Regions from separate parts of the Nonomuraea sp. NPDC003560 genome, predicted to be linked through region 2. Evidence: riboswitches for the same ligand, from Rfam matches in the RefSeq annotation. Region 2 holds a riboswitch; the other holds the start of a gene.
What was found. A riboswitch is a leader RNA that binds a small molecule or an ion and turns the genes downstream of it on or off. The one in region 2 is predicted to bind thiamine pyrophosphate.
Positions count from the first base shown of each region.

Region 1: it holds a riboswitch for thiamine pyrophosphate, as region 2 does, so the genes downstream of both, thiC (phosphomethylpyrimidine synthase ThiC) here and ACFYUV_RS08100 (FAD-dependent oxidoreductase) in region 2, are expected to answer to the same signal.

Region 1 covers NZ_JBIAOF010000003.1:482,376-489,735, reverse strand. The annotation lists gene ACFYUV_RS13215 (AIM24 family protein) at 4-666, shown strand; gene ACFYUV_RS13210 (winged helix-turn-helix domain-containing protein) at 773-1,072, shown strand; gene ACFYUV_RS13205 (YbaK/EbsC family protein) at 1,062-1,628, shown strand; gene ACFYUV_RS13200 (universal stress protein) at 1,719-2,555, opposite strand; gene ACFYUV_RS13195 (hypothetical protein) at 2,558-2,908, opposite strand; gene ACFYUV_RS13190 (glycoside hydrolase N-terminal domain-containing protein) at 2,968-5,211, shown strand; gene ACFYUV_RS13185 (class I SAM-dependent methyltransferase) at 5,171-5,791, opposite strand; TPP riboswitch at 5,827-5,939, shown strand; gene thiC (phosphomethylpyrimidine synthase ThiC) at 5,932-7,360, shown strand, end outside.
Region 2 covers NZ_JBIAOF010000002.1:585,477-592,836, forward strand. The annotation lists gene pknB (Stk1 family PASTA domain-containing Ser/Thr kinase) at 1-1,182, opposite strand, end outside; gene ACFYUV_RS08090 (thiazole synthase) at 1,392-2,147, opposite strand; gene thiS (sulfur carrier protein ThiS) at 2,140-2,340, opposite strand; gene ACFYUV_RS08100 (FAD-dependent oxidoreductase) at 2,337-3,974, opposite strand; TPP riboswitch at 3,964-4,080, opposite strand; gene ACFYUV_RS08105 (NAD(P)/FAD-dependent oxidoreductase) at 4,133-5,302, shown strand; gene ACFYUV_RS08110 (Rv2175c family DNA-binding protein) at 5,333-5,707, shown strand; gene thiE (thiamine phosphate synthase) at 5,685-6,338, shown strand; gene ACFYUV_RS08120 (polyprenyl synthetase family protein) at 6,475-7,360, opposite strand, start outside.

The DNA of each region.
Region 1 (7,360 bases), on a different contig from region 2:
GACGTGCGTAGTTCGATCTTCGGCAACCTGGCCGGCCAGCCGCTTCCCGGCGGGTTCGCGCTGGAGAACAGCAAGATGCTGCGGGTCCAGTTGCCGCACGAGGTGCTTGCCAAGCAGGGGTCCATGGTCGCCTTCCAGGGGCAGATGGACTTCGACTACGAGGGTGGCGGGCTCGGCAGGCTGCTGAAGAAGGCCGTGACGGGGGAGGGGGCCTCCCTGATGCGGGTACGCGGCCAGGGGCAGCTCTATCTGGCCGACAACGCCGACGACATCCACCTCTTCTACCTGGAGAACGAGGGGCTGACGGTCAACGGGCGGAACCTGCTGGCGTTCGGGCCGGAGCTCAGATGGGACATCCAGCGGGTGCAGGGGGCCGGAGTCGCGGCCGGTGGGCTGTTCAACACCACGGTGACGGGTACGGGGTGGGTGGCGGTGACCACGCACGGCACGCCGGTGTTGCTGGACGTGGCGCGGATGCCGACGTTCGTGGACGGGCAGGCGGCGGTGTGCTGGAGCACGGGGCTGCAGGTCGGGGTCAACCGCACGATGAAGGTCGGGGCGTTGATCGGGCGCGGCAGCGGCGAGGCCATGCAGCTGGCGTTCCGGGGGCAGGGGTTCGTCCTGGTGCAGGCCAGCGAAGGTGCGCCGGTGGTGCAGGCATCCTGAGGTCGTACGGGCGGTGGTGCAGGCGTCCGGGGCCGTACGGGTGGGGGCCATGCGGTCCAGGGGGCCGGGCGTGGACAGGTAATTAGCTTATTGCCATACTGGCTCGGTGGATGTGGATCTGGTCAAGGCGCTGGCCAGTGACAAACGGCTGCTCATCCTTGAGTGGCTGCGCGACCCCGAGCGGCACTTCGGCCCGCAGCGTGACGGCGATCTCGTACGCGACGGCGTCTGTTCGTTGTTCATCGCCGAGAAGCTGGGCGTGAGCCGGCCCACGTGCGGCGAGCATCTCAAGGTGCTGGCCCAGGCGGGGCTGATCCGGGGCACGAAGATCAAGCAGTGGGTGTTCTACCAGCGCGACGAGGGCCGGATCGCCAAGGCCAAGGAGATGTTGAGCAGTGACTGGTGACGCGGCTGACGCCTACGAACGTCCCGACGCCGACGAAGGCCCTGACGCCGACCGGCGGCCGGACGCCTACGAGCGGCTGATCGCCGATCTCGATGCCGGTGGGGCGCGGTACCGGGTGATCGACCATCCGGCGGAGGGGCGTACCGAGCAGGTGAGCGCCCTGCGCGGGCACGGCGTCGAGCAGGCGGCCAAGTGCCTGATCGTGATGGTCAAGATCGGCAAGAAGCGCACCCGGCACGTGCTGGCCGTCGTGCCGGGGGACGCGCGGCTGGATCTGCAGGCGGTCAAGGGGCTGCTGGAGGGCACGTACGTGGCCTTCGCCGACAAGGACCGGGCGGAGGAGTTGGCGGGCAGCGTCAGCGGAACGGTGTTGCCGTTCAGCCATGATCCCCGCCTTGAGCTGGTCGTCGATCCTTCGCTGCTGGAACTGCCGGAGATCTACTTCAACGCCGCGCGCCTCGACCGCTCACTGGCGCTCGCCACCGACGACTACGTGCGCCTGGCCGCGCCCCGCGTGGCCGCCATCGTGGCGGCGGCGGTGCCGGCCGCCGGTTAACCACCGGCGGGCGTCCGGAGCAGGGCGTCCGGAGGCAGGGCGGCCGGAGGCAGGGGGGACGGTGAAGGCGGTGGCCTGCGGGAACGTCCGCTAGGCGGAGGTGGCTTTCACGATCGCGAGCGGGCCGGGCGCGTGGTGCAGCATGGCCTGGCTGACCGAGCCGATGAGCATGCCCTTCAGCGTGCCGTGGCCCCGGCTGCCGACGACCAGCAGGTCGGCCCCGGCCGCCACCTCGCGCAGCACCTCGACGGGATGGCCGTGCACGACGTCCTCGATCACCTCCACGCCGGGATGGCATTGGCGGGGTATGGCGAGGAAGGTCCGCAGGGCCTCGCGGGTCTCGCGTTCGGCCTCCGGATCAGCGGGCCCGAAGCCCGAGGGACGCGGCCAGGCGAACGCCTCCACCGCGCGCAGCCTGGCGCCGCGCAGCTCGGCCTCGGCGAAGGCGAACTTCAGCGCGCGGAGGCTGCCCTCGGAACGGTCGACGCCGACGACCAGCTCACCGCGCGGAACGGCGGGCGGATCGCGGACCAGGACGACGTCCGTCTGGGCGTGCGCGGCCACCCCGTGGGCGACCGAGCCGAGCAGCAGCCCGCGTACGCCGCCCAGGCCACGACTGCCGACGACGAGCAGGTCGGCCTGCTCGGCGGTCTTGATCAGCGCGGCGCGGGGATCGCCGGGCACGAGTTCCGTGGTCACCTCGGCGCCCAGTTCGCGGGCCCGCCGTTCGGCGGCCGCGAGCACCTCCTTGGCGCCGTCGCGCATCCACTTGCCCACCTCCGCGTACCGGCCGGAGATCGGGCGGCAGACCCAGTCGGGCACCACGTGGGCCACGGTCAGCGACACCCCGCGCAGCACTGCCTCCTTGGCGGCCCAGTCGACGGACAGCAGTCCGGTCGGCGAGCCGTCGACACCTGCGACGATCATGGTCAGGCCACGTAACATTCCACTTCGGCGCGGCGATAGGCCAAGCCCTGTCTGGTGGACTCGTCGATGCACGCGCGCTCGGTCTTGCTGAGGAGCAGTTCGCCGCAGACCGTCACGCCGGAGTACGTCCGGCAGTCGAGTGAACGGTTGCGCCGGCCGATACGGTAGTTGTCCTTGACCGCCTGCCTGCACTTCTGGCGCAGGGCCGGTGTGTCGGCGTAGCGGCACTGGGCGGTCAGCGTCCGGTATTGCTGCTTGCTCACTTCCTGCTGCTCGATGCCGTCCCCAGAGGCGGCAGCCGGTCCGATCGTGGCGAGAGCCACGATCGCGGCCACAGCGGCGATCTTCATCATAGTTCCCCTGAGGGAGTCCGTACCGCCAGGGGCGATCGCCAAACCTTAGGCTGATCGCCATGCTGACGCTCCGGTACGACGAGCCCGCCCCCCGTTGGGAAGGACACGTCCTGCCGATCGGCAACGGAGCACTCGGCGCCTGCGTGTTCGGGACGCTTGAGACCGAGCGCGTCCAGCTCAACGAGAAGTCGTTGTGGACCGGCGGTCCGGGCAGCGCGGAGCCCGGTGGATCCGGCAACTGGCCGGCGGACCGTCCCGGCGCTGTGGAGGCGGTGCGGCGGGTCATCGACGAGCGGGGGTCGATGGCGCCGGAGGAGGTGGCCGCGATCCTGGGGAACCCGTCCTACAGCACGGTGGGGCACATTCCCGGCTTCGGGGCGTACCAGAACTTCGGCGAGCTGCTGCTCGACGTGACCGGCGGTTTCTCCGGCGGCTACCGGCGCACGCTCGACCTGGAGACGGCGGTGGCCGCCGTGACGTACGAGGACGCCGACGGTGTGGTCCTCACCAGGGAATATTTCGCCTCGTACCCGGCGCACGTCATCGTCGGCAGGCTGACGGCGGGACGTCCGGGACGGGTGGGGTTCACGTTGCGCTTCGGCACCGCGCATGACGGCGGGGAGGAAGTGACCGCCGAAGCCGGACGGCTGCGCGTCCGGGGCGTGCTCGCCGACAACGGGCTGGTGTACGAGGGCCAGGTCCAGGTGCTGACCGAGGGCGGCACCCGTACGGACGAGGGCGACCGCGTCGTGGTGACGGGCGCCGACAGCGCGGTGTTCGTCTTCTCGGCGGCCACCGACTACGCGCCCGTCCACCCCGGCTACCGCGGCCCGGACCCGGCGGCGCGCGTCACGGCGGCGGTGGACGCGGCGGCGCGGCGGCCGTACGCCGAGCTGCGGGCCGAGCACGAGTCCGACCACCGGGCGCTGTTCGGCCGGGTCCGCCTCGACCTCGGCCAGCGCATGCCCGACCTGCCGACCGACCGCCTGCTGGCCGCCTACGAGGGCGCCGGAACCCCGTCCGACAAAGCCCTGGAGACGCTGTACTTCCAGTACGGCCGGTACCTGCTGATCGCCTCCTCCCGCCCCGGCTCGCTGCCGGCCAACCTCCAGGGGGTGTGGAACGCGTCCAACTCGCCGCCCTGGGAGTCCGACTACCACACCAACATCAACCTGCAGATGAACTACTGGCCCGCCGAGCCGGCGAACCTGGCCGAGACGGCGGTGCCGTACCAGGAGTTCGTGGCGGGGCTGCGCACGCCCGGACGCGAGACCGCGCGGTCGATGTTCGGCTCCGCGGGGTGGGTGGTGCACTCCAACACCAACCCGTTCGGGTTCACGGGCGTGCACGACTGGCCCACGTCGTTCTGGATGCCGGACGCCGCCGGCTGGCTGGTGCGCCAGCTCTACGAGCGTTACCTGTTCGACGGCGACGAGCGCTACCTGCGCGGGCACGCCTATCCGGCGATGCGCGAGGCCGCCAAGTTCTGGCTGGCCAACCTGTGTCCCGACGCGCGCGACGGCAGCCTCGTCGTCTCGCCCGCCTACTCGCCCGAGCACGGCGACTTCACCGCGGGCGCGGCCATGCCGCAGCAGATCGTCCGGGACCTGTTCGCCTGCACGGCCGCGGCCGCGCGCACGCTCGGCGTGGACGCCGAGTTCGCCGGACGGCTGCGCACGGCGGCCGACCGGCTCGATCCCGGGCTGCGGGTCGGGTCCTGGGGGCAGCTCCAGGAGTGGAAGGCCGACCTCGACGACCCGTCCGACCGGCACCGGCACGTCTCCCAGCTCTACGCCCTGCACCCCGGGACGCAGCTCACCGCCCCCGAGCACCTGGCCGCGGCGCGCACCACCCTCGAAGCGCGCGGCGACGGCGGCACGGGCTGGAGCATGGCCTGGAAGGTCAACTTCTGGGCCCGGCTCAAGGACGGCGACCGCGCCCTGAGCATGCTGGGCGGGCAACTGCGCGCCAGCACGCTGCCCAACCTGTGGGACACGCATCCGCCGTTCCAGATCGACGGGAACCTCGGCGCGACCGCCGGGGTGGCCGAGATGCTGCTCCAGAGCCACGCCGGCGTCATCGAGCTGCTGCCCGCGCTGCCGGCCGCCTGGCGCGCGGGCTCGTTCGACGGGCTGCGCGCCCGCGGCGGCTTCACCGTCGGGGTGACCTGGGCGCACGGCGTGCCGGTCGAGGTCAGGCTGTCGTCGGCGCGCGGCGGGACCGCCCGGCTGCGCGGCCCCGGCTTCGCGCTCGACCTGGAGACTAGGGCTGGGGAGAGCTGCGCGCTGTCGCCAGCACGCTGAACCACGTGCGGTGGGTGACGTTCGTCTCGTGCCAGGCGACCGCGAACCCGGCCGCGTCCAGCACCGCGAGCAGGTCGCCCGCGTCGCGGTGGACGAACCAGCGCTCGTACTCCGTCCGGTACGGCACCGGCTCCCAGCCCTCGCCGTCGCCCAGGGCGGTGATCAGCGCGAGCACCCCGCCGGGGCGCAGCGCCGCGTGCCAGGCGCGCAACGTCGCCTCGGTCTGCTCGGACGGCACGTGCACGAGGGCCGCGGCCGACCAGACGCCGTCCAGGGACGCCGGCGACAGCGGCGGGCGTCGCAGATCGCCCAGGACGGTGGGCACGCCGCGCCCGGCGGCGAGCCTGGCCATCTCGATCGACAGGTCCACGCCCACGGTGGTCAGGCCGCGTCCGGCGAACCAGGCCGACTCGCGCCCCGGGCCGCATCCCAGGTCGGCGACCGTGGCCCCGGCGGGCAGGGCTGAGGCGAACCGGTCGCGGACGGCCACGATCGAGGGTGACGGATCGGCGACCTGCTCGTCGAACTGGCGCGCGATGCGGTCGTAGGTGGCGGTCGTGTGCGCAATGGGATCGGACATCCCCTTGATCCTGCCACGCGCGGGGTTATGATCGCGATGACCAACGCGGGAGCCCGGTGCGGACCGGGCTGAGAGGACGGCTGTCAGCCGCCGACCGCCAGAACCTGCTCCGGATAATGCCGGCGAAGGGAGTTTGCGCGATGAGCGACGCGCGCTTTTCCAAGATCTACATCGGTGACCTTCAGGTGCCGATGCGCGAGGTCAGGCTGTCGAACGGCACGTCGGTGCGGCTCTACGACACCTCGGGGCCGTCGCGTACCGACCGCTCGGCGTGGGGGTCGCCGGTCACCCAGCTCGGCGCGGCGCGGCGCGGCGTGGTGACCAAGGAGATGGAGTTCGTGGCCGTCCGGGAGGGGATGACGCCCGAGTTCGTCCGGCAGGAGGTCGCGGCCGGGCGGGCGGTCATCCCCGCCAACGTCAACCATCCGGAGTCCGAGCCGATGGCGATCGGCCGGAACTTCCTGGTCAAGATCAACGCCAACATCGGCAACTCCGCCGTCACCTCCTCGATCGAGGAGGAGGTCGAGAAGATGACCTGGGCCACCCGGTGGGGCGCCGACACCGTCATGGACCTGTCCACCGGGCCGAACATCCACGAGACCCGCGAGCAGATCATCCGCAGCTCGCCCGTCCCGGTCGGCACCGTGCCCATCTACCAGGCGCTGGAGAAGGTGGGCGGGCGACCCGAGGCGCTGTCGTGGGAGGTCTACCGCGACACCCTGATCGAGCAGTGCGAGCAGGGCGTCGACTACGTGACGGTGCACGCGGGGGTGCGGCTGGCGCACGTCCCGCTGACCGCCCGCCGCAAGACCGGGATCGTCTCGCGCGGGGGCTCGATCATGGCCGCCTGGTGCCTGGCCCACCACCGCGAGAGCTTCCTGTACGAGCACTTCGACGAGATGTGCGCCCTGCTGGCCCGCTACGACGTGACGTTCTCGCTGGGCGACGGGCTGCGCCCCGGCTCGATCGCGGACGCCAACGACGAGGCCCAGTTCGCCGAGCTGCGCACCCTGGGCGAGCTGACCAAGATCGCGCACGCGCACGACGTGCAGGTGATGATCGAGGGTCCCGGCCACGTGCCCATGCACAAGATCAAGGAGAACGTCGACCTGCAGCGCGAGCTCTGCGACGACGTGCCCTTCTACACCCTCGGCCCGCTCGTCACCGACATCGCCCCCGGCTACGACCACATCACCTCGGGCATCGGCGCCGCCATGATCGCCTGGTACGGCACCGCCATGCTCTGCTACGTCACCCCCAAGGAGCACCTCGGCCTGCCCAACCGCGACGACGTCAAGACCGGCGTGATCACCTACAAGATCGCGGCGCACGCGGCGGACCTGGCCAAGGGGCACCCGCAGGCCCAGGCGTGGGACGACGCCCTGTCGGACGCCCGGTTCGAGTTCCGCTGGGAGGACCAGTTCGACCTGTCGCTCGACCCGGACACCGCCCGCGCCTTCCACGACGAGACCCTGCCGGCCGCGCCCGCCAAGACCGCGCACTTCTGCTCGATGTGCGGCCCGAAGTTCTGCTCGATGAAGCTCAGCCACGAGGTGCGGGCGGGCATGG
Region 2 (7,360 bases):
CTTGACCTTGAAGCCCTTGCTCGTGGCGGCGCGCTCGGCGACCACCACGTTCTGGCCGACGAGGTCGGGCACCTGCACGTATTGGGTCTGGGAGAAGTACCAGCCGGTCACCGCCACCGCGACGACCATGACCGCGGCGAGCAGGACCAGGAACCAGTTGGGCCTGAACGAACGCCTGGACGGCGGCGGCGACACCGGCGGCGTCACCTCGGCGCGCGGCTGGATCAGCGTGTGCGCCGGCGCGGCCAGCGGCATCGACGGGGCGCCCGCGCCGCTCGGCCGCGGCGGCATCGACTGGTTGAACACGGCCGTCATGGCCGGCGGGGTGCTCAGCCTGGGCAGCATCCGGTGGGCGTCGACCGCTTCGACCAGCATCGCCGTGGCGTCGGCCGGGCGGTCGTGGGGCTCGCGGGCCGTGGCGTGCCCGACCAGCGTGTCGATCAGCGGCGGCACCTCGGGCACCAGCGACGACGGCGGCGGCACCGTGTCGTGCACGTGCCGGTAGGCCACCGACATCGGCGTCTCGCCGTCGTAGGGCTGCTGCCCGGTCACCAGCTCGAACAGCATGATGCCGGCGGCGTAGACGTCGCTGCGCACGTCGGCGCCGCCGGTGGTGACCTGCTCGGGCGACATGTAGCCGATCGTGCCGATCATCACGCCGGTACGGGTCTGGTTGGTCGCCTCGATCGCCCTGGCCAGCCCGAAGTCGACGACCTTGACCCGGCCGTCGTCGGTCATCAGCACGTTCTCGGGCTTCACGTCGCGGTGGACCATCCCGGCCTGGTGGGCCGCGCCCAGGGCGGCCAGCACCGGGATCATGATCTCCAGCGCCTCGCGGGCGGGCAGCCTGCCGCGCTCGCGCAGGATGTCGCGCAGCGTGCGGCCCGGCACGTACTCCATCGACAGGTAGACGACGTCGGTGTCGGTCCCCTGGTCGAAGACGTGTACCACGTTGGGGTGGGACAGGCTGGCCACCGACTTGGCCTCGCCGATGAACCTGCGGACGAAGGCCGGGTCCTCGGCGAGCGAGCGGTGCATGACCTTCAACGCGACAGTGCGATCCAGCCGGACGTCGAGCGCCAGGTAGACGGTCGCCATACCGCCCCGGGCGATCCGGCTCTCGATGCGGTAACGCCCATCGAGGAGCCGCCCGACCAGGGGGTCCGCAGTCGTCTTATCCACCACCCCCCTGAGTTTACGGGCGTTTTGCCACCGGCAGGGCCCACGCGCCCGAAACCGATGCGGAGACGTTCCCGCGAGAGCGGCCCCGACCGGCGGAAGGGCCGGCGCGAGCCGGTCCCTCCGGTGATCTCGGAGGGGGATCACCAGGTCGTCTCCGGGCCGTCTCCGGGCCGTCTCCGGGCCGTCTGCGGGCCGTCTCTGGGGCGCCTCTAGGGGGTCGTCGGCGAGGACGCCTCGGCGTAACGCCGGCGCGGGATCCGGCCCGCCTGCCGCGCCTGGCGTCCGGCCGTCACGGCCGCCCTCATCGCCGAGGCCATGAGCTCGGGCCGCTGCGCCCGGGTGACCGCCGTGGCCAGCAGCACCGCGTCGCAGCCCAGCTCCATGGCCAGGGCGGCGTCGCTGGCCGTGCCGATGCCGGCGTCGAGGATCACCGGCACCCCGGCGGACTCCACGATGAGCTCGATGTTGTGCGGGTTCCTGATCCCGAGCCCCGAGCCGATCGGCGCGCCCAAGGGCATCACCGCCGCGCAGCCGGCCTGCTCCAGCCGCCGCGCCAGCGCCGGGTCGTCGCCGATGTACGGCAGCACCACGAACCCGTCGGCCACCAGCCGCTCGGCGGCGTCGAACGTCTCGATCGGGTCGGGCAGCAGCGTGCGCTCGTCGGCGATGACCTCAAGCTTGACCCAGTTCGTCCCCAGGGCCTCGCGGGCCAGCCGGGCCGTCAGCACGGCCTCGCCCGCGGTGAAGCAGCCCGCGGTGTTCGGCAGCACCTTGATGTCGCGGCGGCGCAGCACGTCGAGGACCGAGCCGCGGGCACCGGGGTCGAGCCGCCGCATGGCCACCGTGGTCAGCTCGGTGCCCGAGGCGACCAGGGCCTGGTCGAGCACCTCCAGGGAGGGCGCGCCGCCGGTGCCCATGATGAGCCGGGAGGCGAACTTCTCCCCGGCGATGATCAGCTCATCCACCCTGCACCGCCGTCAGCACCTCGACGCGGTCGCGGTCGCCGAGCGCCGTCGTCTCCCACGAGCTCCGCGTCACCACCTCGTCGTTCACGGCCACGGCCACGCCGGTGGTGGCGGTGGTCAGCGTCCGTACGGCCTGGGCCACGGTGGTGCCGTCGGCCACCTCGTGCGCGGCGCCGTTGATCGTCACAATCATGAAATATCCCGAAATCTCGCGGGCGAGCACAGCGCGGCCAGCTCGCCCTCCTCACCCGTCAGAATCCCCGCGCCCGTCGAAACCCCCGCCACCCGAGCCGCTGCCTGAGCCGCCGCTTGGGCCGCCGCTTGGGCCGCCGGCTGCGTGCCTGTCTGCACCGCCGCCGGGGCCCCGGCCTGTGTGCCTGTCTGGGCCGTTGCCGGGGCCGCCGCCGGGGACGCCGTCGTCGTGGACGGTGTCAGCACCGCCGACGCGACCAGGGCCGCCGTCAGGGGAGCCAGCAGCACCCCGCCCCGATGGTGGCCGGTCGCCAGCACCAGCCCCGGGACCTCGCCCGCCCCGATGATCGGCAGGTTGTCGGGGGTGCCCGGACGCAGCCCGGCGACCACGTCGGCGACCTCCAGCTCGGTGACGCCCGGCACCAGCTCCCTGGCGTCGCGCAGCAGCTCGTAGAGCCCGCCCGCGGTCACCCGGGTGTCGAACCCCAGCTCCTCCTGGGTCGCCCCGAGCACCAGCTCGCCGTCGCCCCTGGGGACGAGGTAGACGGGCGCGCCGTGCACCATCCCGCGTACGCACCGGCCGAGCAGCGGCTGCGGCGAGCGCAACCGCATGATCTGCCCCTTGACCGGCCGGACGGGCACGTCGGCCAGCTCCCCGCTCCACGCCCCGGCGGCCAGCACCACCCGCTCGGCCGCGATCTCCAGCACCGCCGGCTCAGGCTGACCGGGCACGGCCTCAAGCCGCACCCCCCTCACAGCACCAGTCGCAGCACCTGTCACGGCTCCCGCCACAGGTCCTGCCGCACCGCCTGCCCCAGCACCGATCCCAGCGCCGGTCCCAGAGCTGATCCCACCGCCGGTCCCGGAGCCGATCCCAGCACCGGTCAGAGCGCCGGTGCCAGAGCCGGTCCCAGCGCCGGTCGCGGCGCCTGGAGCGGCGTCGCCGTCGCGCAGCAGGCCGGTCACCCGCGCCCGCACCACGGGCACGCCCAGCCGGTCGAGCGCGGCCAGCAGCGCCGCCGTGACCCGGCGCGGATCGACCCAGGCGTCACCGGGGGCCAGCAGCCCGCCGCGCACCGAAGGGGCCAGCATGGGCTCCAGACGCCGGCACTCGCGCCCGGTCAGCCGCTCGACCCGCAGCCCCAGCTTGTCCATGAACGCCGCCAGGTCGTCGAGCGCCGCGAGGTCGTCGGCCCCGAAGGCGACGTCGAGCGTGCCGTCGGCGCGCAGGTCGAGCGCACGGCCAGCGGCCCCCTCCGGCCCGATCACCCCGAACGCGCCCCCGAACGCCTCCCCGGCCCTCGCCTCGGCCCTCGCCCCGGCCCCGCCACCGGAACCGCCGCTCAGCCCCGTGCCGAGACCTGCCCCGAAGCCCGCACCGAGGTCCGGGCCGAGGCCCGCGTCGGCGGCCAGTTCGGCGGCGAAGGACGGCCATCGGCTCAGCGAGGCGGCCCCCAGCCGCAGCAAAGGCTCCTCGGTGTAGGCGACCTCGCTGACGGGCGCCAGCATCCCGGCCGCCGCGTAGGACGCCCCGCGCCCCGGGGCCGGATCGACCACCGTGACGGGCAGCCCCTCGCGGGCCAGCCGCCAGGCGATCGACAACCCGACGACCCCGCCGCCCACGATCACATTCATCCGCGCTCCCTTCGCCGGCATGATCCGGATCAGGTGTCTTGCGGTCGAAGGCCCGCTCAAGCCTTCCTCTCAGCCCGGTGACGGCCGGACTCCCGCGCGTCTTGCGCCTCCAGCCTACGGCCTCGGCGCGACGTGCCGGCACCGCCCCCGTTATGGTCATGAACGTGAACCATGTCGTAGTGGTGGGAGCGGGCCTGGCCGGGCTGCGCAGCGCGGAGGCGCTGCGCGGGCGCGGCTTCACCGGACGGATCACGCTGATCGGCCAGGAGCGCCATCGGCCCTACGACCGTCCGCCGTTGTCCAAGGCCGTGCTGTCCGGCGCGGCCGACTCCAGCTTCCTGGAGGCCGACCTCGACGCGCTGGAGGTCGACTTCTGGCCAGGCGTCACCGCCAAGGCCCTGCGCGAGGGCGTCGTGGAGACGACCGAGGGCGAGCTCGGCTACGACGGCCTCGTGATCGCCACCGGCACCGAGCCGATCACCGTGCCCGGCGACGGCCCCCAGCACGTCCTGCGCACCCTCGACGACGCCCACGAGCTGCGCGCCGGGCTCGTGGCCGGAGCCCATGTGGCGATCATCGGCGCCGGCTGGATCGGCGCCGAGGTCGCCACCGCCGCCCGCAAGGCCGGTTGCTCGGTGACCGTGATCGAGGCCGGCCCCGCCCCGCTGTCCAACGCCGTGGGCCCGGAGATCGGCGCCCGCACGCGACACTGGTACGACGGCATCGACCTGCGCCTGAACACCATGGTCGACGAGGTGGACGAGGGCGGCGTGCGGCTGGTGGGCGGCGAGTTCGTCCAGGCGCACGTGGTCGTCACGGGCATCGGCGTGCGCCCGGCCGTCGAGTGGCTGGCCGGCTCCGACATCGACCTGCACAACGGCGTCGTCACCGACGAGCACCTGCGCACGTCCATGCCGAACGTGGTCGCCGCCGGCGACTGCGCGGCCTGGTGGTCGCGCCGCTACGGCGTCCGGCTGCGCGTCGAGCACTGGGACACCGCGCTCGGCTCGCCCGAGGTCGCCGCCGCGACCCTGCTGGGGGAGGAGGCCGTCTACGACCCGGCCCCCTACTTCTGGTCCGAGCAGTTCGGCCACATGGTCCAGTACATCGGCCACCACCCCTCCGGCGACCGCCTGCTCTACCGGGGCGAGCCCGAGGGCAAGTGGTCGGCCGTCTGGCTGACGTCCGGCGACACCCTCGCCGCCGTGCTCGCCGTCGACCGGCCCCGGGACTACGTGCAGGGCCGTAGGATCATCGAAGGCGGGCATCGCCTCGACACAGAACGCCTGGTAGATCCAGAGGTCCCCCTACGGGATTGTGTTGTTTGAGCAAGGACGGCATGTGGTAGTTGTGGTTTCGTGACGCTTTCTGTTGCACAGATCGACCGGGAGACCGACCAGCTCGTCGACGAGTGGCTCACTCTCCCCGAAGTGGCCTCACGCCTCGACCTCTCGATCGGGCGGGCCAAGCAACTCCTCAAGGACCACAAGCTGCTCGGCGTGCGCCGTGGCGGCGGCGGGCCACAGGTTCCCGCGGTGTTCCTCGACGGGAAGGACGTGATGAAGGGCCTGCCCGGCACACTGACCGTGTTGCAGGACGCCGGCTACGACGACATCGAGTCGCTGCGCTGGCTCTTCACCCCAGACGAGTCCCTGCCGGGGTCGCCCATCGAGGCGATCAAGGCCGGCCGTCACACGGAGGTCAAGCGGCGTGCCCAGGCCCTCGCTTTCTGAGGCCCGCCTCTATCTCTGCACCGACGGCCGCCGCGACCGCGGCGACCTGGCAGAGTTCCTCGACTCGGTGCTGGCCGGCGGCGTGGACATCATCCAGCTGCGGGAGAAGGGCCTGGAGGCACGCGAAGAACTCGCGCTCCTGGAAGTCTTCCGCGACGCCTGCGACCGGCACGGCAAGCTGCTGGCCGTCAACGACCGGGCGGACATCGCCTTCGCCGCCCGGCCCGACGTGCTCCACCTGGGGCAGGACGACCTTCCCGTGACGGTCGCCCGAGAGATGCTCGGCGACGACATCGTCATCGGCCGGTCCACCCACTCCGTCGCCGAGGCGTCCGCCGCGGCCGTGGAGGAGGGCGTCGACTACTTCTGCTGCGGCCCGATCTGGCCCACGCCGACCAAGCCGGGCCGGCACGCGCCCGGCCCGGCGCTGCTGCGGCACGCGGCCTCACTGGGACCGGCCCCGGGGGCGGCCGCGCCGCGGCCGTGGTTCGGGATCGGCGGCATCGACCTCACCAACCTCGACGAGGTCATGTCGTACGGCGTGAGCCGCGTGGTGGTCGTACGCGCGATCACCGACGCGGAGGACCCGGGGGCGGCGGCGGCCGAGTTCGCCAAACGCCTGACCCCCTGACCCCTTGCCCCTTTGACCCTGACACTGCCCCCTGACACGACCGGGCGCCCGTCCACAACGGGCGCCCGCACTCCGCGGCGAGGCCGCCTGCCGAAGCGGGCCGCTCAGGCCGGCCGCCGGTACCGGGGGCCCGGGGTCAGGTCCTGCGGGACGTCGCGGCGATGGCCAGCTCGGTCAGCGCCGTGCGCGACCCGGCGGTGACCGGCGCCTCGTCGAGCGCGGCCAGCGCGTCCGCGAGATAGCCGGCGATCAGGTCCTCGCACTCCCGCAGCGCGCCGCTGTCCGTGATGATCTCGCGCAGCGTGCTCACCCCGTCCTCGTCGAGCGCGGGGTCGCCGAGCAGCCTGCGCACCGTCGCGGCCGCCTCCGGGGCCGCCCCGGCCAGCGTGCGGGCCACCAGCATCGTGCGCTTGCCCTCCCGCAGGTCGTCGCCGGCCGGCTTGCCGGTCTGGGCCGGGTCGCCGAAGACGCCGAGGATGTCGTCCCTGAGCTGGAAGGCGATGCCGACGCGGCGGCCGTAGCCGGTGCACAGCTCGTCCATCCACGGCTCCAGCGCGCCGGCCGCGAGCACCAGGCCGAGCCTGAGCGGCTGCTCCACCGAGTACTTGCCGCTCTTGAACAGCGCCACCCGCAGCGCCGACTCGAAGGTGTTCTCGCCGTGGGCCTGCTCCAGCAGGTCGAGGTACTGGCCGCACATCAGCTCGGTGCGCATGTGGTCGTGGACGGGCTGGGCGGCGGCCAGCGACGCCGGCGGCAGGCCGCTGGTGCGCCACATCTCGCCCGACCACACCAGCAGCAGGTTGCCCAGCAGGATGGCGGCCCCCTCGCCGAACTGCTCGGCCGAGCCGTGCCAGCCCTCCTTCTCGTGCAGGGACTGGAAACGGCGGTGGGCGGCCGGCATGCCCCTGCGCAGGTCGCTCTTGTCCATCACGTCGTCGTGCACGAGCGCGCTGGCCTGCAACAGCTCCAGCGACGCGGCGGCGGTGAAGATCTCGGGCACGTCGGTGCCGCCCGCGCCGCGC